3 regions of the Hymenobacter sp. NBH84 genome follow, and region 1 is predicted to be linked to each of the others. Evidence: riboswitches for the same ligand, from Rfam matches in the RefSeq annotation. Region 1 holds a riboswitch; each other region holds the start of a gene.
The links. Region 1 has a riboswitch for S-adenosylmethionine ahead of F1C16_RS15155 (O-acetylhomoserine aminocarboxypropyltransferase/cysteine synthase family protein). Riboswitches for the same ligand answer to the same signal wherever they lie in the genome.

Region 1 (7,858 bases):
AAATCACTTCGTCTGACCGTCATTCTGGGCTTGTCGAGGAATGACGTTCTTAGCGCGCTATTTATTTCAATAAAATGACCCAAAAATTCTCCTGGCTGGCTCCTGCGCTGGCGTTGCTGCTGCTCGTAACGGGTTGTAAGAAAGACAACCAGGCCGAAACCACCGCCACCGCACCCGAAACGCCTGCCCTACCCAAAGCCCCCGCTTTCAACGCCGACTCGGCCTATGCCTACACAGCTAAGCAGGTAGCGTTTGGGCCGCGTGTGCCCAACTCCAAGGCCCACGTAGCCACCGGCAACTGGATTGTAGACAAGTTTAAAAGCTTTGGGCTAAGTGTGCGCGAGCAGCCGTTTGAGGCGATGGCGTTTGATGGTAAGATGCTGCGCAGCCGCAACATCATTGCGCAGTTCAACCCGCAGGCGGGGCGGCGCGTGGCGGTGTTTGCCCACTGGGACACGCGCCCGTTTGCTGATAAAGACAAAGAGAACAAAAACGCCCCGCTCGATGGGGCCAGCGACGGCGCCAGCGGCGTGGGCATTGCCTTGGAAATGGCCCGCCAGCTCAGCATGCAGCCCGATAGCCTGGAGCCCAACGTGGGCATCGACTTCATCCTGTTTGACTCCGAAGACTACGGTTACGACGAATCAACCCAAGGCGAGTTGAAAAACCGTATTACCGACGGCACCGACAGCTGGTGCTTGGGCTCACAGTATTGGGCCAAAAACAAAGTGCCGGCCAACTACAACCCCAGCTTCGGGATTTTGCTGGATATGGTAGGCGCCCAGAATGCCAAATTCAGCCGCGAGGAACTGTCGGTACAGAATGCCAAGGACGTGGTAGACAAGGTGTGGAACAACGCCTCCAACCTCGGCTACTCCGATTATTTCCTGTTCCAGAGTGCGCCCGGCATTGACGACGACCACGTGTACACCAACCAGGCCGGCGTGCGCACCATCGACATCATCGACCACCTACCCGTTGGCGACGAGTACTTCCCCGCCTACCACCACACCACCCTCGATAACATGGACATCATCGACAAGCGCACGCTCAAAGCCGTGGGCCAAACGGTGCTGACGACGATTTACGGAGAGTAAACAAGTTATCTATAAAAGCAAAGGGCCACCGCGTTACAACGCGGTGGCCCTTTGCTTTTATAAGTACTGTAGTTGTGTACCGTCCTCACCTACTACCAACCGTGCCCGGCGGCCCACCACCAGCGCCATATTCTCGGGCTCGTGGCCTACCGGAAAACCGTATGCTACCGGAAACTCATACTTGCTGGCGTAGGTGGCAATAATTTCCTCCGGCGTTTGCCCGAAAGGCACTGTATTGTCCTGTGGGGCCGAGAAATGACCGGCCACTAGCCCCGCCAGGTTACGCAGCTTGTCGGTGCGGTCGAGGTGCACCAGCATCCGGTCGATGCTGTAGAGATATTCTTCTACGTCTTCCAAAAATAAGATGCGCCCGGCCGTAGACACATCGGAAGCAGTGCCGGTGATTGTTTGGAGTAGGCTAAGGTTGCCGCCTACCAGTTCACCTTCGGCCGTGCCTATGCGATTGAGCGGGTGCGCCGGCACAGCATACGAAACCGGCTCCCCAAACAGCACCTGTCGCAGGCTTTCCAATGATGCCTCGCCGCCCGCCTGGTGAAACAGCAGCGGCATGACGCCGTGGATGCTGGCGTGACCCAGGGCCAGCAAATGACAGTTGAGGGCCGTGATGTCGCTGAAGCCGGCTACCCATTTAGGGTTGGCAGCGAAGCCAGAAAAGTCTACCTGGTCGAGGATGCGGGTGGTGCCGTAGCCACCCCGCGCCACCAGAATCGCGCGGATATCGGAGCGGTCCAGCATTTGCTGCAAATCCTGCCGGCGTACCTCATCGGAGCCGCCAAACTGATGCTGCGCTACGTTGGTGGACGCACCCAGTACTACCTCTAGGCCCCATACAGTGAGGGTAGCAACGGCGGCGACAAGCTCTTCGTGCGAGGCTTTGCGGGCGGTGCAAACAATGGCAACCCGGTCGCCGGGTCGGAGGGTCGGAGGGAGGGTAGGCATAACGTAGCAGCTTGTTCGGCGCAAACCTACTCAACAAACACACTACTTATATAGGTGAGCAAGTGTAGCTACTGGGCTAGCGCAGTAGCATAGAACTGCGCCAAGTGGTGCGCAATCTGCTCTACCTCAATCAAAAAGCCATCGTGCCCGTAGCAGGAGTCCATTTCGGCGTAGGTGGCGCCGAGAATGTGCTGCGCTAGGAATTGCTGCTCGCTGGGCGGAAACAGCACATCGGAAGAAATACCCAGAACCAGCGTATGCGCCCGGATGCGGGCCAGTGCTTCTGCTGCGCCTCCTCGTTCCCTACCCAAATTGTGCGAGTCCATAGCCCTCGATAGCGTTACGTAAGAATACGCATCGAAACGAGCCGCGAGCTTTTGGCCCTGGTAGCGCTGGTAGGCGCTGGCGCGGAAATCAGTGAGCTTCTCGTCGGTGTCTTCCTGCTGCGTTTGGCCGTAGGCATCGTAGGTGCGGTAGCTGAGGAGCGCTACGGCCCGAGCTGCTTGCAAGCCAGCCTGGCCGCCGTCGGGTGTGGCCGCGTGGTAGGTAGGGTCAGCCAGAATGGCCATGCGTTGGGCTTCGTTGAAGGCAATGCCCCAGGGCGAATGCTGGGCGCTGGTAGCCAGCACCACCAAATGCTCGAATAAAGCAGGCTGCTGCACGGCCCACTCCAAGGCTTGTTGCCCGCCTAGCGAGCCACCTATCAGCGTGTGAATTTGTGTGATGCCCAGGTGCTGGCACAACAACTCGTGGGCGGCCACCTGGTCGCGGATGGTGACCAGGGGAAACGCCTGGTAGGGCGCCGGTGCGCCGGGCGCGGCTGGCGTGAGTGGCCCCGTGGAGCCGTAGCAGGAGCCCAGCACATTGGCGCACACGATAAACCAGTCGGCCGGATCGTAGTAAAAGCCCGCACCAAACAAGCCGGGCCACCACGTCAGCACGTCGGCGTTGGCCGTGAGTGCGTGGCACACCCATATCACATTGGTGCCAGCGGCATTCAGCGTACCCCAGGTGCAGTAAGACACATGCATCTGGGGTAGGGAGGTGCCACTCTCCAGCGGAAAGGGCTCAGGTGATACAAAAAGGTGAGTTGAATCCTCCATAAAACGCGAAAAGCAGGCAGTGGTACCGGCCGCCATCGTGCGCCCGGTACGCACTTCCTGCGCATAGAATATACCTCAAATTGGAGCCGGTGCCGAGGGAACGTTTAAAAGTCCCACCCCAAAAACAAAACCCAGTCGGCACCGGACCAATTAGATTGTCATTTCGAACGCAGTGAGAAATCTGAGTAAAACCTGGGGTCTTCACTCAGATTTCTCACTGCGTTCCAAATGACAGGCTTATACTTCCAGCGGCTGCACGTGCTCCTTGGCTGGCTTTTGCAGCGCCTCCTCCGACTCGTCGGGGGTAGCGAGGTTTTTCACCGCATCAAAAGCTTGTTGCAGGTCACCTTTGATGTCTTCAAAGTGCTCAATGCCTACTGAGAGGCGCAGGGAGGTAGGCATCACGCCCGAGGCTAGCTGCTCTGCTTCCGACAACTGCTGGTGCGTGGTAGCCGAAGGCTGGATGATGAGCGTTTTGGCATCGCCTACGTTGGCCAAGTGGCTCACTAGCTTCAGGTTGTCGATGAACTGAGTAGCCGTTTCCTTCGAGCCTTTGATGCTGAATGTAAGCACGCCGCCTGCGCCTTTGGGCAGGTATTTCTGCGCCAGGGGGTAGTAGGGGCTGCTTTGTAGACCAGGGTAGTTCACCGATTCCACTTGCGGATGCTGCTCCAGCCAGTTCGCAATTTTCAGGGTGTTTTCTACCGTGCGCTCCACGCGCAACGAGAGCGTTTCCAGGCCAATCAGTAGCTGCCAGGAGTTGAAGGGGCTGATGGCGGGACCGAAGTCGCGCAGGCCCTCTACCCGTGCCCGAATGGCAAAAGCGATGTTGCCAAATGGCCCGCCTACCCCAAATACGTCGTTGAACACCAGACCATGGTAGCCATCCGATGGCTCCGTGAACTGCGGGAACTTGCCGTTGCCGAAGTCATACTTGCCGCCGTCTACAATCACGCCGCCCACGCTGGTGCCGTGGCCGCCAATCCACTTCGTGGCCGATTCTACCACGATGTGCGCGCCGTGCTCCAGGGGACGGAACAGGTAGCCGCCCGCCCCAAAGGTGTTGTCTACTACCACCGGCAGGTCGTGCTTTTTGGCAATAGCCGTAATCTTCTCGAAGTCTGGAATACTGAAGCTGGGGTTGCCGATGGTTTCCAGGTAGATAGCCTTGGTTTTGTCGTCAATCAGCTTCTCAAATTCCTCGGGCTTGTCGCCATCGGCGAAACGCACTTCAATGCCCAGCCGCTTAAATGCTACCTTAAACTGGTTGTAGGTGCCACCATAGAGGTAGGTGGTGCTCACGAAGTTGTCGCCGGCCTGCAAGATGTTGTTGAGGGCGATGAACTGCGCCGCCTGGCCCGAGCCTACTGCCACAGCCGCTACCCCGCCTTCCAGAGCCGCCACGCGCTGCTCAAACACGTCGGTGGTGGGGTTCATTAGGCGGGTGTAGATGTTGCCAAACTCCTTCAGTGCAAACAGGTTAGCACCGTGCTCCGCGTTTTTGAACACGTAGGAAGTAGTTTGGTACAACGGTACGGCACGGGCACCCGTGGTAGGGTCGGGTTGTTGGCCGGCGTGGAGTTGGAGGGTTTCGAAGTGGAGGTTCTGCGTAGACATATGGAAAACGAAAAAAACGAGTCAGAGAAGAAGAAAAAAGTAGAATTAGGAAACTCTAGGGGCTGTCGGAGCCGGGCCAGGGACGCAGCAGGGCATGCGTCGGAGGAGAGGGCCGCTTGTGCGCAGGGCAACAAGTGGCGTGCTGGCAAGGAAAAGAAGCGATGCGCGCTACGGCAGCATCAAAGAGCTACATCCGACAACCCCAACACATTCGCATTCGCATCGGCGCAGCAGCCAGCGAAATGCAAGAACCCGCAAAACTTTCGGAGCGCGACGAGGCGGCCGGAGTGTGCGGGTGGGTAGGGATGAAGTCGGATGAAAGCAACATGTGGTACTCAAGGTTATAGTTCCCACCGGCAATACGCCAAGCGGGCAGGAATTGGCACCTGTCGCGCTTCTGCGGATGGTTGCCAGTGGGTCACGGAGCCTGTTCTCTCGCCACTTCTGTATAAATCTCAAAAAAACTACCCCAGCGTGTTGGGGGAGTACCGGGTTGGTGGTTGCAAATGTAAAGGCAGGATTTTAAAATCCAAACTTTAACGAAAATATTTTTTCGACACGACGGCCGGAAATGCAATGGGGCTGCGAGGGCCGTAGGAGAGAGGTATATACAAGAAAAAAAGCCGCTTTCTGTAGCAGAAAGCGGCTTTTTGATATATTGGGTTAGCTTAGAGCTTAGGCAATTGTAACACTTGGCCCACCTCGATCTTGTCGGGGTTGCTGCCAATAGTGCCTTTGTTGGCGTCGTAAATCTGGTGCCACTTGCTGGCGTCGCCGTAGTGGTTTTTAGCAATTTTGGAGAGCGAGTCGCCGCTTACTACCGTGTAGGTTTCGCTCGTGGTAGCTGCTGCGGTAGTGGTATCGGCTTTGCTGTTGCCGAAGAAATCGGTGTCGGCATTGGCGTTGGGCGTCCCGGCGGCGGGGGCAACAGGTTTTTCTTCGCCTTTATTCAGAAAATCAAAGAGTCCCATGATATATCAAATGCTAGGAGGTGAGGGAACTAGGAAAAACCGCATGTGGCTGAGCCTCATACGGTCTTGCGTAACTTACGCTTGCCGGGCATTTTGGTTGTGCGGAGCACGGTAGCGCTTGCGTGTGGTAAACTCTTTCGAGCTAGGGGCGTAGAAGTCGCAATATCGGCGCAGTGCTATACCGTATTGTGCGATTTGCTTTATTCACCCCATTTCACTCCTCCCTATGAAACGTTCTCCTCTTTCTTACCTAGCCAGCCTGTTGGTACTAGTGTCTCTGTTCATGGCTAGCTGTAGCTCAGAAAACAAAGTAGGCGAAACCAACCTGCTCTATGGCACCGACAGCAAAACCTGGACAACTGACAAAGAAACCAATGCCGCCGGCGAAAAAGTGGCCCAAACCAGCGCCGACAAGAAAACAGAGCTAAAATTCTACTCCAATGGTTCGTTCAATATGTCGTCGCCCGCGCAGAGCATGCAGGGCAACTACACCTTCGACCAAACGGCCAAGAAAATTACCCTCACGCCTACTGGCGCGCCCAATTCTATGACGTTCGACGTGGTGAACCTGACCAAGGATGAAATCACGCTGAAAGCTCCCGACGGCTCGCAGATGATGCTGGAAGCTCAATAGAAATATTGGTTGGGTTTTAAGTGTCGAATGAGCTTTGACACACAACACAAAAGGCCCGCTGACGAAGATAGTCAGCGGGCCTTTTGTGTTGTGTAGGAGGGGTAGGCTCGTTACGACGCCATAACCTCGGCCGCTGCTCGCCGGCCAAACACCCGGCCTACCCACCGCGGCAGGAAAATGGCGCCGAATACCAGGTACAGGTAGTAGGTAGTGATGCGATAGAGTAGCACAATGAAATTGGTCATGGTGGGCGTGCCGATGAACTTGCCGAAGAAGGTAGGGAAAGCACCTTCGGCAATACCTGCGCCACCGGGCGTAATAGCCAGCAACAGAATTACTTTGTAGGTAAGGTTGCGGGCGAAAATCATGGCAAAATCGTGGCCCGTAACCTGAATGAAAGCGGCAATAATGCAGCCGATAACCGCGTAGCGGGCCGTCCAGACGAAAAATGGTAGAGAAGATGGCGCGCAGCCAGTAGCCCGCGCCGTTGCCACGCAGCTGGGCCGAGGCCGCTACCATCTCGGCGCCGTGCTGGTAGGCGCTGCCACGCCACCGCCGCAGCAGCTGCCACGAAAAGAACCGCACCAGAAACCGTCGCACCGATATGGGGTTGATAAACAGCGCGTACAACATCAGCCCAGAGTAAAGCGACACCATCACGTAGCTCAGCACAAAGGCAATTTGCAAGGTAGTGATGAGGCCGCTGTGCAGGGTTTCGTCGGGGTAGAGGCCCTCGCCGGCCAGCAGCACCACTAGCGGAACCAGCACCACATAGTACATATTATCCAGCAGGGCTGTCACCATCACATAGGCCAGCGATTTGCCTAACGTAATGCCTTCTTTATTCAGCAGAAAGGGTGCTACCGAGGTGCCGCCTACCGCCGAGGGTAGAACACAGGAGGCAAATTCCCAGACCATAATTACCTCCATGCTAGCCCGCCAGCTTAATACTTTCTCCGAAATGTGCCGGATGCGGTACATATAGCCCGCATCGCGGGCAATAAGCACGAGTAGAGTAATAAATAACCAGTGCAATTTTGCATTGGCCAGTGGGGCAAGGTCGCCGGGCTTGTAGCTGCGCCAGAACATGAAGCCCACTACACTCAGCCCCAGCAGCACTGGCAGCACGATGCGCGAAGGGCGCAGTTTGTGAAGCAGTTGCTGTTCCTGAGAGTCTTCAATAGGTGGCATATGCAGGTAGGGTAGGGAAAACAAAAGTAGGTATTAATCAGGCTGGCCCGGAATTGGTTGCTAGGCAGTAAGTCAGGAGCAAGGTATCGTACAACCGCGCCTTCGGAAAAGTCGTACCTTTGTCTAGTGTACGGCGTGTAACGTATGGTTGGGTTCGAGCAACGTCATCCGGCCCATTAACCGACACTATTTCTAGCTTATTCTGCTCTCTCTACGATGATTGTTGAACCTGGTCCCCTGCTGGCGGCAATAGACTCGCCCGACGACTTAAAAAAGCTCAGCCCC
Region 2 (7,858 bases), 2.2 Mb from region 1:
AGTGGGGTAGCTTGGGCTTGGGCAGGTCGCGGGCCGGGTCCTGGGCGCCGTGCACGTCGGGGTTGCCGTTCACGATGATGTCGCCCAGGAAGGTCAGCAGCTTGGTCCCACGGTCTTGGCGCACCTCAAACTTGAATAGCTCGGGATGGTCTTTGATGAAGTCGACGGTGGCGCTACCATTCTGAAAATCAGGGTGCGCCACAATGTTTTGCAGGAACTGAATATTAGTGCGCACACCCCGAATCCGGAACTCCGATAGGGTGCGCAGCATCCGCTCGGCCGCCTCCTTAAGGGTAGGCGCCTGGGCCGACACCTTCACCAGCAGCGAGTCAAAAAACGGCAGAATCTTGGCGCCCTGGTACACCGAGCCCTGGTCCAGCCGGATACCGAAACCGCCCGCCGAGCGGTAGGCCACAATGGTGCCGTAGTCGGGCTTGAAGTCGTTTTCGGGCGCTTCGGTGGTGAGGCGGCACTGCAACGCAAAGCCCGTAATGCGGGGCCGCACCTGCGGGTCGAGGTTGATTTCGGGGTCCTGCAAGTGGTAGCCCGACGCGATGTAAAGCTGGGTTTTGATGAGGTCGACACCCGTGACCATTTCCGTGACAGTGTGCTCTACCTGAATGCGCGGGTTCACCTCAATGAAGTAAATCTCACCTTCCTCCGGCTTCACCAGAAATTCCACCGTGCCCACGTTGTTGTAGTTCACGGCGCGGGCCAGGCGCAGGGCGTAGTCGTATAATTGCTCGCGTAGTTCCTCGGCTAGGCCCAGGGCGGGCGCTACCTCCACTACCTTCTGGAAGCGGCGCTGCACCGAGCAGTCGCGCTCGTAGAGGTGCGTTACGCTGCCGTAGGCGTCGGCCACTACCTGCACCTCAATGTGCTTGGGTTGCTCCACAAACTTCTCAAGGAATACGGTGTCGTCGCCGAATGCTTTCAGGGCTTCGTTGCGGGCCTCGAAGAAGCCTTTCTCCAGCTGGTCGTCGTCGCGGATGACGCGCATGCCTCTACCGCCGCCGCCGCTGGCAGCCTTCAGCATTACGGGGTAGCCGATGCGGTTGGCTTCGGCGCGAGCTGTTTCGAAGTCATTCAACTCTTCTTCACTGCTCTGAATAATAGGCACTTGCTCGCGCAAGGCCACTTCCTTGGCGCGCACCTTGTCGCCGAGCGCCTCCATCACCTCGGGCCGCGGCCCCACGAAGATGATGCCTTCCTCGCCGCAGCGCCGGGCCAGGGTCGCGTTTTCGCTCAAAAACCCGTAGCCGGGGTGGATGGCGTCTACACCGTTGGCTTTGGCTATGCGCAGCAGGCCTTCAATGTCGAGGTAGGGCTTCAGCGGCTCGTCGTCTTCGCCAATCTGATAGGCCTCATCAGCCTTGTAGCGGTGCAGGGAGTAGCGGTCCTCGAAGGTGTATACGGCTACCGTGGTGATGCCCAATTCGGTAGCGGCACGCATTACGCGAATGGCAATTTCGCCCCGATTGGCAACGAGGAGTTTGCGAATGTTCATGAGTAGGTAGTGGTGTTTTAGTCAGCGCGGCCTCAAACTAGGCAATAATTTAACAGAAAGGACAAAAAAGGCTGCTTTTTACGATCAAAATGACAATTATTAGGCACTTCCATTCAATTTTGTACTCATGCACTCACCTTCGCACTCGCTCGGCATAGCCGAGCGAGTGCGAAGGCGATTGTGGGTAGTGCTACGAGCAAGTACGAAAGCAAATACTTGCCGCCAACCGCGGGCCTCGTATATTTGCCCTACCGCTCCCACAACGGAGCACTTATCAAGAAAGGCGGAGGGACAGGCCCTGCGATGCCTTAGCAACCGGTAGTCATAGCTACAAGGTGCTACATCCTGAATCTGCGACAGCAGATGAAGATAAGTTACGAAAGGCTTAGTGCCCCGTTTTGGGGTTTGGCTCTTCTGACTTGTCGGAAGGGCTTTTTTTGGGCCTTTTCGGGAAGAAATCTTGGTGAGATGCTTTGGGGTGGAGGCGAAATTTTCCCTCACCTACGGCAGTAGCCGCTGCCTTGATTTCGTTTTCCGCATGACTCGCTCCGACATCCGTATTGGTTTATTTGGTTTTGGCGTGGTAGGCCAGGGCCTGCACACTGTTTTAGAACGCACGCCCGGCCTGCGCGCCCGCATTGGCCGCATTGGCGTGAAAGACCGCGCCAAGCAGCGCAGCCTACCCACCGAGCTGTTTACGTTCGACCGCGCCGATCTGCTGAATGATGAGTCCTTGAACGTGATTGTGGAGTTGATTGACGACGCTGACAAAGCCTACCACATCGTGACCGAGGCCCTGCGCCGGGGCAAAGCCGTGGTGACGGCCAACAAAAAGATGTTGGCCGAGCACTTGCCCGAGCTGATAGAATTGCAGCGTCAAACCGGCACTCCGTTGCTCTATGAGGCTGCCGCCTGCGCCAGCTTACCCGTCATTCGGAACCTGGAGGAATACTACGACACCGACTTACTGGAAGCGGTGGAGGGCATCATCAACGGCTCCACCAACTACATTCTCACGGCCATGCACCGCGATGCCATTTCCTTTGCCGAGGCCCTAAGCAAGGCGCAGGCGTTGGGCTTCGCCGAGAGCAATCCTGCTTTAGATGTGGAAGGTCTGGACGCCCGCAACAAGCTGGTGCTGCTGCTCACGCACGCGTTCGGACTGGTGACCTCGCCCCAGCAAATCCTAGCCGTGGGCATCGACCGCCTAAGCGACCTGGCCTCGGACTACGCCCGCGAGAAAGGCCTGTCGCTCAAGCTCATTGCCGAGGCTCGCCGCCTCCCCGACGGCAACGTGGCGGCTGCCGTACTGCCTACCCTGGTGCGCCCCGAGCACGAGCTAGCACGGGTGCAGGACGAGTACAACGGCCTTATCACCCAGAGCGGCTTTGCCGACCGACAGTTTTTTCTGGGCCGCGGGGCAGGCGCGGTGCCTACCGCCTCGGCCGTGCTCAGCGACTTGTCGGCCCTTACCTACGGCTACCGTTACGAGTACAAGAAAATCAGCCAGAACATCGACTCAGCCCTGACGCCCGACGCTGCTGAAGTAGACGTGCTGGTGACGTTCACGGACGAGCATGTCCCCCAGGAAGCCGACTTCACGCGGGTGCACGAAACCTTCCGCTCGGCCGTGCGCGGGCATTACCTCACAGGTACCATTGGGCTGGCTCAACTGGCGCAAGCCGAGTGGCTGCGGCTGCCCGGCATTTGCGTAGTGCGCCTCCCTACCCCGTTGCGAGCAGCAGCTACCGCTCGGCCCGCCGATACCCAGCTCGCCGGAGCCGCCGCGTATTTTGCCGAGTAATTGATTGTCTATCAACTTATAGTTCGACGGCTATCGGGAAAGAATCCTGCTAGCTGTCGAGCTTTTTTGAGCTGGTAATAACCACCTACAGCCATTCCTGCGTAGCAGAAACTCAACCGTTCACTTGCTTCGCTTTTCATGGAATTTGCTGATAAGAATATTCTCCTGGTAGGTGCATCCTCCGGTATTGGCTTGGCTACAGCTCACCTGCTGCATGGCCTGAAAGCCAATCTGTTCACGGCCTCGCGGCACGAGTCGCCGGAGCTGGCCGAGTTGGGCACCACCTTCCTACCCCTCGACGTTACGCAGCCCCTTGCCGCTACCGCTTTCGACTCCCTACCCGACACCTTGCACGGTGTGGTATACTGCCCCGGCAGCATTCGGCTACGGCCCTTCGAGCGCATTGCGCCGGCTGATTTTCGGCAGGATTTTGAGCTGAACGTGCTGGGTGCTGTGCAAGTGGTGCAGGCCGTGGTGAAGCGGCTGAAAAAAGCCAATGGCGCTTCCATCGTGCTTTTCAGCACCGTAGCCGCCGAAACGGGCATGAGTTTTCATACCAGCGTGGCCACGGTGAAAGCCGCCGTGGAAGGCCTCACCCGCGCCCTGGCCGCCGAGTATGCTGGCGCTAACATCCGCGTGAACTGCATCGCGCCTTCCCTCACCGATACGCCCCTGGCAGCTACCCTCCTCAACACCCCCGAGAAGGCCGAGGCAAGCGCCAAGCGCCACCCCTTGCAGCGCGTGGGGCAGCCCCAGGATATGGCCTACATGACGTCGTTCCTACTATCCGACCACAGCAGCTTCATCACGGGCCAGGTCTTGCCCGTGCATGGTGGCATGGGCCGGTTGAAGTAAGGCAGTGATGTTTTGTAATCTGTCATCCTGAGCTTGCGAAGGACCTTCTCACGCTAGAACGAGTCGTTGTTACGATGGTCGTTCTACCGTGAGAAGGTCCTTCGCAAGCTCAGGATGACAGATTTTTCAGTTGCATAAGAAACAACCCTTATGAAAATCACGATTTTCTGGCACCGGCGCGACTTGCGCATCACCGATAATACCGGCCTAGCAGCCGCTTTGCAAGACAATGCGCCGGTAATACCGCTGTTCATTTTCGACCGCGACATTCTGGATAAACTGCTCAGCAAGCAGGACGCCCGCGTGACGTTCATTTACGACGCCGTGGAGCAGCTGGCGCAGGAAACCCAGGACAACGGCGGCACCATGCTGGTGTTTTACGGCAAGCCGGAGGAGGTTTTCGAGCAGTTGTTGAAGGACTACGACCTAGCCGCCGTGCACACCAACGAGGACTACGAGCCCTACGCCCGCCAACGAGATGAGGCTATTGGCAAACTGTTGGACAAGCACGATGTGCCCTTTACGACGCACAAAGACCAGGTGATTTTTGCTAAGGACGAGGTGCTAACCAAAGCGGGCACACCGCCTAAAGTATACGGTCCCTACAATAAGGCTTGGCGGGCCGCTTTGCAGGACGACAGCTTCCAGGAACGGCCGTCGCGGCGGTTATTCACCAAGGAAAACCTGCACCATATTGCGCATGCTCCGGCTCGCCCTACCCTCTCTGACATGGGGTTTGAACGCTACGAGCAGCCCGTACCGCCCGCTCGCCTACCCAATAAAAATTACGTAGAGGATTACGACAAAACCCGCAACCGCCTCGCCGACGACCACGGCACCACGCACCGCTCGGTGCACCTGCGCCACGGCACCCTCAGCGTACGGCAGCTAATGAGTCAGGCGCAGGACCTCAACGACAAGCTGCTGGACGAGCTAATCTGGCGCGACTACTTTATGATGTTGCTCTGGCACTTTCCCAATACCGTGGAGGAAAGCTACGACAAGCCCTTTCGGCACATCAAGTGGCGCAACAACCAGGAGGAGTTTGCGGCGTGGTGCGAGGGCCGCACCGGATTTCCGCTGGTAGATGCCGGCATGCGCCAGCTCAATGAAACCGGCTGGATGCACAATCGCGCCCGCATCACCACGGCCAGCTTTCTGATTAAGGATTTGCTGATTGATTGGAAATGGGGCGAGCAGTATTTCGCCGACAAGCTCATCGACTACGACATGAGCAACAACATCGGCAACTGGCAGTGGACGGCCGGCACGGGCGTGGTGTCGGCGCCGTGGTTTCGCATTTTCAGTCCCGAAAGTCAGCTCCAAAAATACGACCCCAAGCTGGAGTACGTGAAGGATTGGATACCCGAGTTTGGCACCGACGCCTACCCCCAGCCGATAGTCGACCACAAGGAGGCCCGCCAACGTGCGCTGGATGCCTACCGCGCCGCTCGTAAATAGGTTTTTATCGGCAACTTAAACCCCTACTCAACGGTTATACCATCATGGAAAAGGAAGCTATCAAACTCGCTTATCTCGACTACGTGCTGCGCAAGGGCCAGCCGCCGGTTTCGGTTTATAAGCTCATGCACAAGCTGGGCGCTACCGAGGCCGAATTCTACCAGCACTACTCTACCTTCGCGGCCATCGACCGCGAGATTTGGGCTGATTTTGGGCGCCAGGCCCGCGCCCGCGCCGCCGAGGAACCCGTGTGGGAGCAGTACGGCGCCCGCGAAAAACTGCTGGGTTTCTACTACACGCTGCTGGAAATTCTGAAGCAAAACCGCAGCTACGCGTTGTGGTCGTTGCGCTACTCGCTATCTAAGATGCCCGGCATGACGCCGCGTATTCTGGACGATTTCCGCCAGGGCTTCGAGCAGTTCGTGGCCGATATTCTGCGCGATGGTCGGCGCACTGAGGAAGTGGCTTCCCGCCCCATGATTCAGGAGAAATACCCCCGCGCCTTCTGGCAGCAGATGCTGTTTGTGCTGGGCTTCTTCGCCAAAGACGATTCCCTGGGCTTCGAGCGCACCGACGCGGCCATCGAAAAAGCCGTGACACTCAGCTTCGACCTGGTAGGCCGCAACACCCTGGACTCTGCCGTGGACTTCGTGCGGTTCCTGGTGCAGAGCCGGTAGGGTTGTTTACTCTTGAAAGAACGTCATTTCGACCAGCGGGAGAAATCTCGCGTGCTAACTCCAGCAGGTAATTACCGAAGCACGCGAGATTTCTCCCGCTGGTCGAAATGACGTTCTATTACTCTATTTCATCCCAATGTCTGATTCTCCTAAGCCGCTCGTTTCCCTACCCACTACTAAAGTGGCACGCGCCGCCCGTTTCGCCAAAACGGGCTTAAACGTGGGCGCCAACTACGTGAAGCACTACGCCAAGCGGGCTGTGGGGGCGGAAAGCGCTACGGCTGATTTGCACCAGGCCAACGCCGAGGAGCTGTACGGCGCGTTGAGCGAGATGAAAGGCTCGGTGCTGAAAGTGGCGCAGATGCTGGCGATGGAGAAGAACATCCTACCCACAGCTTATGCCGAGCAGTTTGCCCAAGCCCAGTACCAAACGCCGCCGTTGTCGGGGCCGCTGATTGTGAAGGCGTTCCGGGATGCGTTTGGCAAGTCGCCTTTTGAGCTATTTGATACGTTTGAGTTGAACGCCCGCCAGGCCGCCAGCATTGGGCAGGTGCACTTTGCTGAGAAGGACGGTAAAGCGTTGGCTGTAAAGGTGCAATATCCCGGCGTGGCCGATAGTATCCGTTCAGATTTGCGGATGGTGAAGCCCGTGGCCCTGCGTGTGTTGGGGCTGGATGAGGCCACTATGCGCCCCTACCTGGAAGAGGTGGAAACCCGCTTGCTGGAGGAAACGGACTATCAGCTGGAACTACGCCGCGGGCAGGAAATTGCGGCCCAGTGCGGCCACATTCCGCACTTGCGCTTTGCAACGTACTACCCTACCCTGTCTGCCGCCCGCATCCTCACGATGGATTGGCTGCCAGGCCAGCACCTCAAGGAGTTCCTGGCAACCAACCCTACCCAGGCGGTACGCAACCAACTCGGGCAGGCGCTTTGGGACTTCTACGCCTACCAGATGCACACGCTGCGCCAGGTGCACGCCGACCCGCACCCCGGTAATTTCCTGCTCGATGCCACGGACGGCGGCACGCTGGGCGTGTTGGATTTTGGCTGCGTGAAGAACATTCCGGCCGATTTCTACCAGCTCTTTTTTGCCCTACTCGACCCGTCCGTACTAGCCGACGACACCCGCCTCACCGACCTGCTCACCCAGCTCGAAGTCCTTCGCCCCGATGATGCTCCTACCCTGCGCGACTTGTATCTGCGCACGCTGCGCATTTCGTTGGAGCTGGTGGCGCGGCCCTTCCATCAGCCCGTATTCAACTTCGGCGACCCGGCGTATATGCAGGCGGTGTACGCCCTTGGCGACGACCTGATGCAGGAACCCGAGCTACGCAAGCAGCGCGAACCGCGCGGTTCGCGACACTTCATCTACGTCAATCGCACCTACGTGGGACTTTACGCGCTGCTAGCTGAGCTAGGCGCCGAAGTGCGAACGGCGTAGGGGCGCGTTGCACACGCCCATCGTTGACAGATACAGGGTAGGCACACTGTCTACCCTTAATTTCCCCTCCATCGGACGCATGCTAAGCGTCCATACTTTTCCCACACGTA
Region 3 (7,858 bases), 870 kb from region 1:
AGGGATTCAACTGTCCAGTTGGTCGCGCAGGTCGCGTAGATCTTCCTGCAAGCCGGGCCACTGCGGACACAGTGCTTCGAGGCGGCGCAACACATGCAACGCGCCCCGGTGATGACCGAGTTGGCGCAGAATCATGGCCCAGCCGCTCAGCGCCCCAAAGTGGCGCGGCTCACGGCGTAGGGTTTCCTCAATATCGGTTAGGGAAGCGCGGTACTCGCCCCGCATGAAGTAGGCGGTGGCGCGCTTGTTCCAGCCCTCGGCCCAATCGGGACGGGCAGTAATCAACTCCGTAAAGCAGGCAATAGCCCGCGTGTACTCCTCGGCGGCCAGCGCCCGCATTCCTGCCTCTAGCTGCTTGTCTAGCGCTTGCTCGCCGGTAGTCAGCCACAGCTGCCAGATTCCGTTGCGCAGGGCCTCAATTTCGGCTGGTGCCGTGGCCACGCGCAGCTGCGCAAATAACTCGTCGAGAGAGGTCAAAGGGTGAAATTGTGAAGTTGTGAAATGGTGAGTTTGACGTTCAGTGTCCTCTCTGTGTACGGCATGCGCTGCCAGCACGTTAAACTCACCATTTCACAACTTCACAATTTCACTATTCTAAAACAGCGCAGCGGCTACCTTACGCACAGACTCAGATTTGCCCATGCTGTAGTAATGTAGGCACGGCACGCCGTGAGCCATCAGCTCGCGGCTCTGATTGATGCACCACTCAATGCCGATCTGGCGGGCGGCGGCGTTGTCGGGAGCCAGGTGCACGGCTTCGCTCAGCTCCTCCGGGATGTTCAGGTAGAACGAGCGGGGTAGGGCCGTGAGCTGGCTTTTGGTGGTCATGGGCTTCAGCCCCGGAATGATGGGCACCGTAATGCCCGCCGCGCGGCAGCGACTTTCGAAGTTGAAAAACTGCTCGTTGTCGAAGAACATCTGCGTCACGATGTAGTCGGCGCCTCGGTCTACCTTATGCTTGAGGTAACGAATATCGGCGCCGGAGTTGGGCGACTCAAAGTGCTTTTCGGGGTAGCCGGCCGTACCAATGCAGAAGTTGGTGGCCGAGGTTTCGTCCTGCTCCTCATCCAGGTAGGCTCCTTTGTTCAGGTCCGATACCTGCCCAATCAGGTCGCAGGCGTAGGCGTGGCCGTCGGGCTCGGGCTTGAACTGGCCTTCGCTCTTGATGGGGGTCGCCGCGCAGGGCCAGCACCGTATCGATGCCCAGGAAGTGCAGGTCGATGAGGGCGTTTTCGGTTTCTTCCTTCGTGAAGCCGCCGCAAATGAGGTGGGGCACGGTATCGACATCAAACCGGTTCTTGATAGCCGCACAGATGCCTACCGTACCCGGCCGGCGGCGCACGGTGTGCTTCTCCAGCAAGCCGTTGGTGTGTTTGCGGTACACATACTCCTCGCGGTGGTACGTCACGTCGATAAACGGCGGCTTGAACTCCATCAGCGGCTCGATGTTGGAGAACAGCGTTTTAATATTCTCGCCCTTTTTCGGAGGTAGCACCTCGAAGGAGAAGAGGGTTTTGCCGTGGGCGTTGGCTAGGTGTTCGGTGACTTTCATATACGTTGACCCCACCCCCCGACCCCCTCCCCTCCGGGAGAGGGGGAGCCAGACGGTGCGGCATTAGCAGAAGTGCTTAGCTCCGGATAAGCTTTGGAATAGAACAATCGTCAGGCTCCCCCTCTCCCGGAGGGGAGGGGGTCGGGGGGGTGGGGTAAGCCTACAACGCCGTAACCGGCACGGCCGTAGGGTCATAGTTCAGGTTTGGGGCCAGCCAGCGTTCCAGGTCTGCCAGCGGCATGTTCTTGCGCTCGGCAATGTCTTCTACCTGGTCTTTGCCGATGCGGCCCAGACCGAAATAGCGCGAGGCGGGGTGGGCGTAGTACAGGCCGCTCACCGACGAAGCCGGGTACATGGCCAGGTTTTCGGTGAGGTGAATGCCCGTTTTGTTTTCCGCATCCAGCAGCTCAAAGAGCGTGATTTTCTCCGTGTGGTCAGGGCAGCCGGGGTAGCCGGGGGCGGGGCGCACGCCGCGGTATTGCTCCTTGATGAGGTCTTCGTTGGAAAGCTTTTCGTCCGAGGCATAGCCCCAGAACTCCTCCCGCACGCGCTGGTGCAGGCGCTCGGCGAAGGCCTCGGCCAGACGGTCGGCCAGGGCTTTAATCATAATGCTGGAATAGTCGTCGTGGTCTTGCTCAAACTGATCGAGCAGCTTTTCGATGCCAAGGCCGGCCGTTACGGCGAAGCCGCCGATGTAGTCGGCGCGGCCGGTTTCCAGCGGGGCCACGTAGTCGGAGAAGGCCACGTTGGGGATGTTCTTGCCCTTTTCGCCTTGCTGACGCAGGGTAAAGAACTCCGTTTCCACCTCCTGCCGGGTATCGTCTTTGAACACCTGAATGGTGTCGTAATCGACGGTATTGGCTGGCCAGAAGCCAAACACGGCGCGGGCCGTCAGCAGCTTCTCGTCGATGACTTTACGCAATAGAGCCTGAGCATCTTCGAACAGCTTGGTAGCGGCTTCGCCCAGCGTTTCGTCTTCCAGAATGCGGGGGTAGCGGCCCTTCAACTCCCAGGTGTGGAAGAAGGGCGTCCAGTCGATGTAGGTGGCCAACTCGGCTAGGTCGTAGTCTTCCAGCACCTTCGTTCCCAAGAAGGTAGGCTTGGTGATGGGCGTTTCTTCCCAATCGGCCTTAAAGCCGTTTTCGCGGGCTTGCTCGATGGTGAGGTAGCGTTTGTCGCGCTGGCGGCCGGCGTAGTCGTTGCGCAGAGTCTCGTACTCGTCGCGCACGGTGTGGGCGTAGGTTTCCTTGGCCGAGCCCAGCAGGCCTGCCGCTACCCCCACCGAGCGAGAGGCGTCGTTCACGTGCACCACGGGTCCGGTGTAGGCAGGCGCAATCTTCACGGCGGCGTGCAGGCGCGAGGTAGTGGCGCCCCCAATGAGCAGGGGCGTTTGCAGGCCGCGGCGCTCCATTTCCTGGGCCACGTACACCATCTCATCGAGCGAAGGCGTAATCAGGCCACTTAGGCCAATAATGTCGACCTGTTGCTTTTCGGCTTCGTCCAGAATCTTTTCCAGCGGCACCATCACGCCCAGGTCCACAATATCAAAGTTGTTGCAGGCCAGCACCACGCCCACAATGTTTTTGCCGATGTCGTGCACGTCGCCTTTCACCGTGGCCAGTAGGATTTTACCGGCGGTTTGCCGGTCGCCGCTTTGCTTGTCGGCCAGCAGGTAAGGCTCTAGGTAGGCCACGGCCTTCTTCATCACGCGGGCCGATTTCACGACCTGCGGCAGGAACATTTTGCCGGCCCCAAACAGGTCGCCTACCACGTTCATGCCGGCCATCAAGGGGCCTTCAATTACTTCCAATGGGCGCCCTACCTGCTGGCGCACTTCCTCGGTATCTTGATCAATAAACTCCGTGATGCCGCGCACCAGCGCGTGTTGCAGGCGCTCCTGCACGGGTAGGCTGCGCCAGGCATCGGCTACTACCTCCACCTTTTCCTTCTGCTTCACCGTTTCGGCGAAGTCCACGAGGCGCTCGGTGGCATCGGGGCGGCGGTTCAGCAGGACGTCTTCGCATAGTTCGAGCAGGTCTTTCGGCACCTCGTCGTACACGCCCAGCTGACTGGGGTTCACGATGCCCATATCCAGGCCCGCCTTGATGGCGTGGTAGAGGAAGGCCGAGTGCATGGCCTCACGCACTACGTCGTTGCCACGGTAGGAGAAGCTGATGTTCGAGACGCCGCCGCTGGTGAGGGCGCCGGGCAGGTTCTGCTTGATCCAACGCACCGCCGCAATGAAGTCCAGCGCATAGTTGCGATGTTCCTCCATGCCGGTGCCCACGGTCAGGATGTTGGGGTCGAAGATGATGTCTTCGGGCGCAAAATCGACCTCGTTTACCAGGATATCGTAGCTGCGTTGGCAGATTTCGATGCGGCGCTCGTAGCTGTCGGCCTGGCCGTTTTCGTCGAAGGCCATCACCACCACGGCCGCGCCGTACTGGCGCACCGTGCGGGCACGGGCCTTAAATACTTCTTCGCCTTCCTTGAGGGAAATGGAGTTGACAATGCTCTTGCCCTGCACACACTTCAGGCCAGCTTCCAGCACGCTCCACTTCGAGGAGTCGATCATGACGGGCACACGGGCAATGTCGGGCTCGGAGGCAATCAGGTTGAGGAAGGTGGTCATGGCCTGCTCCGAATCGAGCATGCCTTCGTCCATGTTCACGTCGATGACTTGGGCGCCGCCTTCTACCTGGTCGCGGGCTACCGCCAGGGCAGCTTCGTAGTTGCCGGTACGAATGAGGCGGGCGAAGGCGCGCGAGCCGGTCACGTTGCACCGCTCGCCCACGTTCACAAATAAGCTCTGCTCGGTGATACCGAACGGCTCCAACCCGCTCAGGCGGGTAGCGGGCGGCACCTTGGGTAGGGTGCGCGGCTTGTACTTGTCGGCCAGGCGGGCCAGCTCGGCAATGTGCTGGGGCGTGGTGCCGCAGCAGCCGCCTACCACCGTCACGAGGCCATCGGTGAGGTAGCCTTCCACCAAACCCGCAAACTCCTCGGCCGACTCATCATACCCACCAAAGGCGTTGGGTAGGCCAGCGTTGGGGTAGGCGGAAATGTGCACGTCGGCAATGCGGCTCAACTCCTTCACATATACTTTAAGCTGATCGGCACCGAGGGCGCAGTTCAGGCCCACGCTGAGTAGGGGCAGGTGACGAATGGAGTTCCAGAACGCCTCTACCGTCTGGCCGCTCAGGGTACGGCCCGAAGCGTCGGTGATGGTACCGGAAATCATGATGGGCACCTGCCGGCCGCCTTCATCGAAGAACTGCTGCACCGCGTACAGGGCCGCCTTGGCGTTCAGCGTGTCGAAGATGGTTTCGATGAGCAGGGCGTCGGAGCCACCGTCTACCAGGCCACGCACTTGCTCGTGGTAGGCGTGGGCCAGCTCGTCGAAGGTCACAGCGCGGAAGCCGGGGCGGTTCACATCGGGCGAGAGGGAGGCGGTGCGGTTGGTCGGGCCAATGGCGCCGGCCACGAAACGCGGCTTGCTGGGGTCCTTGGCCGTAAACTCGTCGGCTACTTCGCGGGCCAGCCGCGCCGACTCGTAGTTCAGCTCATATACAATGTGTTCCAGCGCGTAGTCGGCCTGGGCGATGGTGGTGCCGGAGAAAGTATTGGTTTCCACCATATCGGCACCAGCGGCAAAGTACTCCGCGTGGATGCTCTTGATGATGTCGGGGCGCGTGAGCGAGAGCAGGTCGTTGTTGCCGCGCAGGGGCTTGGCGTGGTCGGCAAACCGCGGGCCGCGAAAGTCCTCCTCCGTCAGCGTGTAGCGCTGAATCATGGTGCCCATGGCGCCGTCTAGGATCAGGAGGCGGCGTTGGAGGATGTCGTAGAGCGGGGAGTCGGGGCAGGTCGTCTTCATGGATTTTCCTTCGGGAAAGCAGCGGGTACGAAAGCTTATCCAGAAAGAGAAAACCGCCGAAGCAGGTTCCTGTACTTATCTTCTTCCGCCCAATAGCTAGGGCGAAATGGGAGTTGGCACCTTGTAATATGTCAGGTTGCCAAGACGTCACAGGGCCCAATCCCTCGGTCTTTCTGGATAAGTAATACGCAAAGATACAGCTCAAAGCTCAGATTACAACCGTCCTGGCTTTTCTGCTGAGGCTGCTGCGCGAGGTTGGCTTGGTAGATCGAAAATCTTGTTTGATGAGTAGGAGGCGCCACTCTGTTGAAAAAATCGTCACGGCTTTTACTTCTGCCGCATTTTGTATCATCAGCGGCTAGTAACCCAGAGCATCTATCCCCCGCTGGTTTCGTGGTTATGCACCTTATGCGGATTTTCCTCCTGCTTTCTGGTTTCCTGCTCAGCCGTGCGGTGTTAGCGCAGACTATTATGCCGCCTTCTGCCGGCACGGGTTTGCGAGGACAGTACTATGCTGGGCGCGACTTTGAGAAGCTGGTACTCACTCGCCTCGATAAGAATATCGACTTCGACTGGACCTACAGCCCGCCTACCCCCGGCCGACCATCGGAGCGGTATGTATCGCCGGGGCCGGGGGTGCCGGGCCAGTGGTTTTCGGTACGCTGGACGGGCTACCTCTACGCTCCCTCGACGGGTACTTACAAATTCAAGATTGCTACTGACGATGGCATGCGCGTATGGATTGGGCAGCAGCAAATCTTGGACTCCTGGCAATATCAGCCAGTTACCATATCTTCTACGCATATGATCTTGAAGGCTGGGCGCTACTACCCTATACGAGTGGAGTACTTTCAGGCAAACTTCGACACCCGAGCGCTGCTGGCCTGGCAAACACCACCTCTCACGGAGCCTTCGTGGTGGGATAAGGTGCGTGAGGCCGTAGGGTTTGGCGAAACTGACCCGGCACCTATTCCTACGCGCTACCTCTACCCCTCTTTACCGGCTACAGCCGCGCCGCGCCCTACCCCTACTCTGCCGCCAACAGTAGCCGCCGCACCCAGTGCTCCACCAACTACCACTGCTTCCAAAGTGGCATCCGTGGCTAAGGCTCGGCAAACCAAACTGGCTACGCGCCGCCCAGCCACCATCCAGCCGCTTACGGCGTTGCGCCCCCAGGCAGCCGACGCCGATGCTGTAGCACCAATTCTTCTTCTGCCTACTCTGAACACGCTCACGAAGGGCGAGACCCTTACGTTACCCAACCTCTATTTCACCCGCAGCACGGCGGCGTTGCTACCTACCTCCTACCCTACCCTGAACGCGCTAGCCCGCACCCTAGAGCAACAGCCCGCGCTCCGCTTAGCAATAGCCGGCCACACCGATAATGTAGGCGATGCGGCGCTCAACCAACATCTTTCTGAGAAACGTGCCCAGGTAGTGCGGCGCTACCTGGTGCAGCAAGGCATCGATTCGCTCCGGCTAGCGGCGGTGGGCTATGGTGGCACCCGGCCAGTGGCTGATAACCGCGACCCGCGCCAGCGGCCTCGCAACCGGCGGGTAGAGGTTGTGGCGCAGTAGGGTGATAGATAGTAGTACCAGCGAGCAAGATGGCGCGGCAGCATGAGCGTGTTAAGATTTGATAACCTCTGCACCAGCCAAAACATTCGTGTACAAACATGAGTTGTAGACACCGATACGCGCAGCACCTTTGCTGTAGCTGTACACCCACTCAACATGACACAGACAACCCATCTTTTCTCGCCCTTCACCGTGGGCGCTCTTTCCCTACCCAACCGCCTCGTGATGGCCCCCATGACGCGCAGCCGCGCCGACAACCCCGAGCACAAGCCCACCGACATGCACGTGGAATACTACGTGCAGCGCGCTTCGGCGGGCCTGATTATCACGGAGGGCTCGCAGGTATCGGAGCAAGGCGTGGGCTACATCAACACGCCCGGCATCTACTCTGAGGAGCAGGTGGCCGGCTGGAAAAAGGTAACCGACGCGGTGCACGAAGCAGGCGGGCGCATCTACATTCAGCTGTGGCACGTGGGTCGTGTATCGCACCCGTTTTTCCATAATGGTGAGTTGCCGGTGGGGCCATCGGCTATTAAGCCGGAGGGCGCAAAGGCTTTCACAGGCAAGGGCATGGAAGAAGTGCCTACCCCCCGCGCCCTGGAGCTGAGCGAAATCCCCGGTGTGGTAGACCAGTTCCGCCAGGCCGCCCGCAATGCCAAAGCCGCCGGCTTTGACGGCGCCGAAATTCACGGCGCCAACGGCTACTTGCTCGACCAGTTCCTGCAAGACGGCTCCAACCAGCGTACCGACGAGTATGGCGGCAGCGTAGAAAACCGCAGCCGCTTTGTGCTGGAAGTGGTGCAGGCCGTGGTAGACGAGCTGGGCGCCGACCGTGTGGGCATCCGCTTCTCGCC

Region 2: it holds a riboswitch for S-adenosylmethionine, as region 1 does, so the genes downstream of both, F1C16_RS04170 (homoserine dehydrogenase) here and F1C16_RS15155 (O-acetylhomoserine aminocarboxypropyltransferase/cysteine synthase family protein) in region 1, are expected to answer to the same signal.
Region 3: it holds a riboswitch for S-adenosylmethionine, as region 1 does, so the genes downstream of both, metH (methionine synthase) here and F1C16_RS15155 (O-acetylhomoserine aminocarboxypropyltransferase/cysteine synthase family protein) in region 1, are expected to answer to the same signal.

The regions. Positions count from the first base shown of each region.
Region 1 covers NZ_CP043644.1:3,604,097-3,611,954, reverse strand. The annotation lists gene F1C16_RS15170 (M28 family peptidase) at 75-1,097, shown strand; gene F1C16_RS15165 (LD-carboxypeptidase) at 1,155-2,057, opposite strand; gene metX (homoserine O-acetyltransferase) at 2,126-3,160, opposite strand; gene F1C16_RS15155 (O-acetylhomoserine aminocarboxypropyltransferase/cysteine synthase family protein) at 3,398-4,777, opposite strand; SAM riboswitch class I at 5,116-5,232, opposite strand; gene F1C16_RS15150 (LysM peptidoglycan-binding domain-containing protein) at 5,446-5,748, opposite strand; gene F1C16_RS15145 (hypothetical protein) at 5,975-6,382, shown strand; gene F1C16_RS23055 (hypothetical protein) at 6,493-6,876, opposite strand; partial or broken gene F1C16_RS23050 (lysylphosphatidylglycerol synthase domain-containing protein) at 6,986-7,471, opposite strand; partial or broken gene dxs (1-deoxy-D-xylulose-5-phosphate synthase) at 7,790-7,858, shown strand, end outside.
Region 2 covers NZ_CP043644.1:997,654-1,005,511, reverse strand. The annotation lists gene F1C16_RS04175 (pyruvate carboxylase) at 1-1,507, opposite strand, end outside; SAM riboswitch class I at 1,776-1,883, shown strand; gene F1C16_RS04170 (homoserine dehydrogenase) at 2,046-3,311, shown strand; gene F1C16_RS04165 (SDR family NAD(P)-dependent oxidoreductase) at 3,450-4,166, shown strand; gene F1C16_RS04160 (deoxyribodipyrimidine photo-lyase) at 4,317-5,627, shown strand; gene F1C16_RS04155 (TetR family transcriptional regulator C-terminal domain-containing protein) at 5,672-6,304, shown strand; gene F1C16_RS04150 (AarF/ABC1/UbiB kinase family protein) at 6,441-7,748, shown strand; gene F1C16_RS04145 (dienelactone hydrolase family protein) at 7,858-7,858, shown strand, end outside.
Region 3 covers NZ_CP043644.1:4,474,533-4,482,390, reverse strand. The annotation lists gene F1C16_RS18780 (tetratricopeptide repeat protein) at 7-477, opposite strand; partial or broken gene metF (methylenetetrahydrofolate reductase [NAD(P)H]) at 595-1,552, opposite strand; gene metH (methionine synthase) at 1,713-5,426, opposite strand; SAM riboswitch class I at 5,499-5,610, opposite strand; gene F1C16_RS18765 (PA14 domain-containing protein) at 5,835-7,004, shown strand; gene F1C16_RS18760 (alkene reductase) at 7,161-7,858, shown strand, end outside.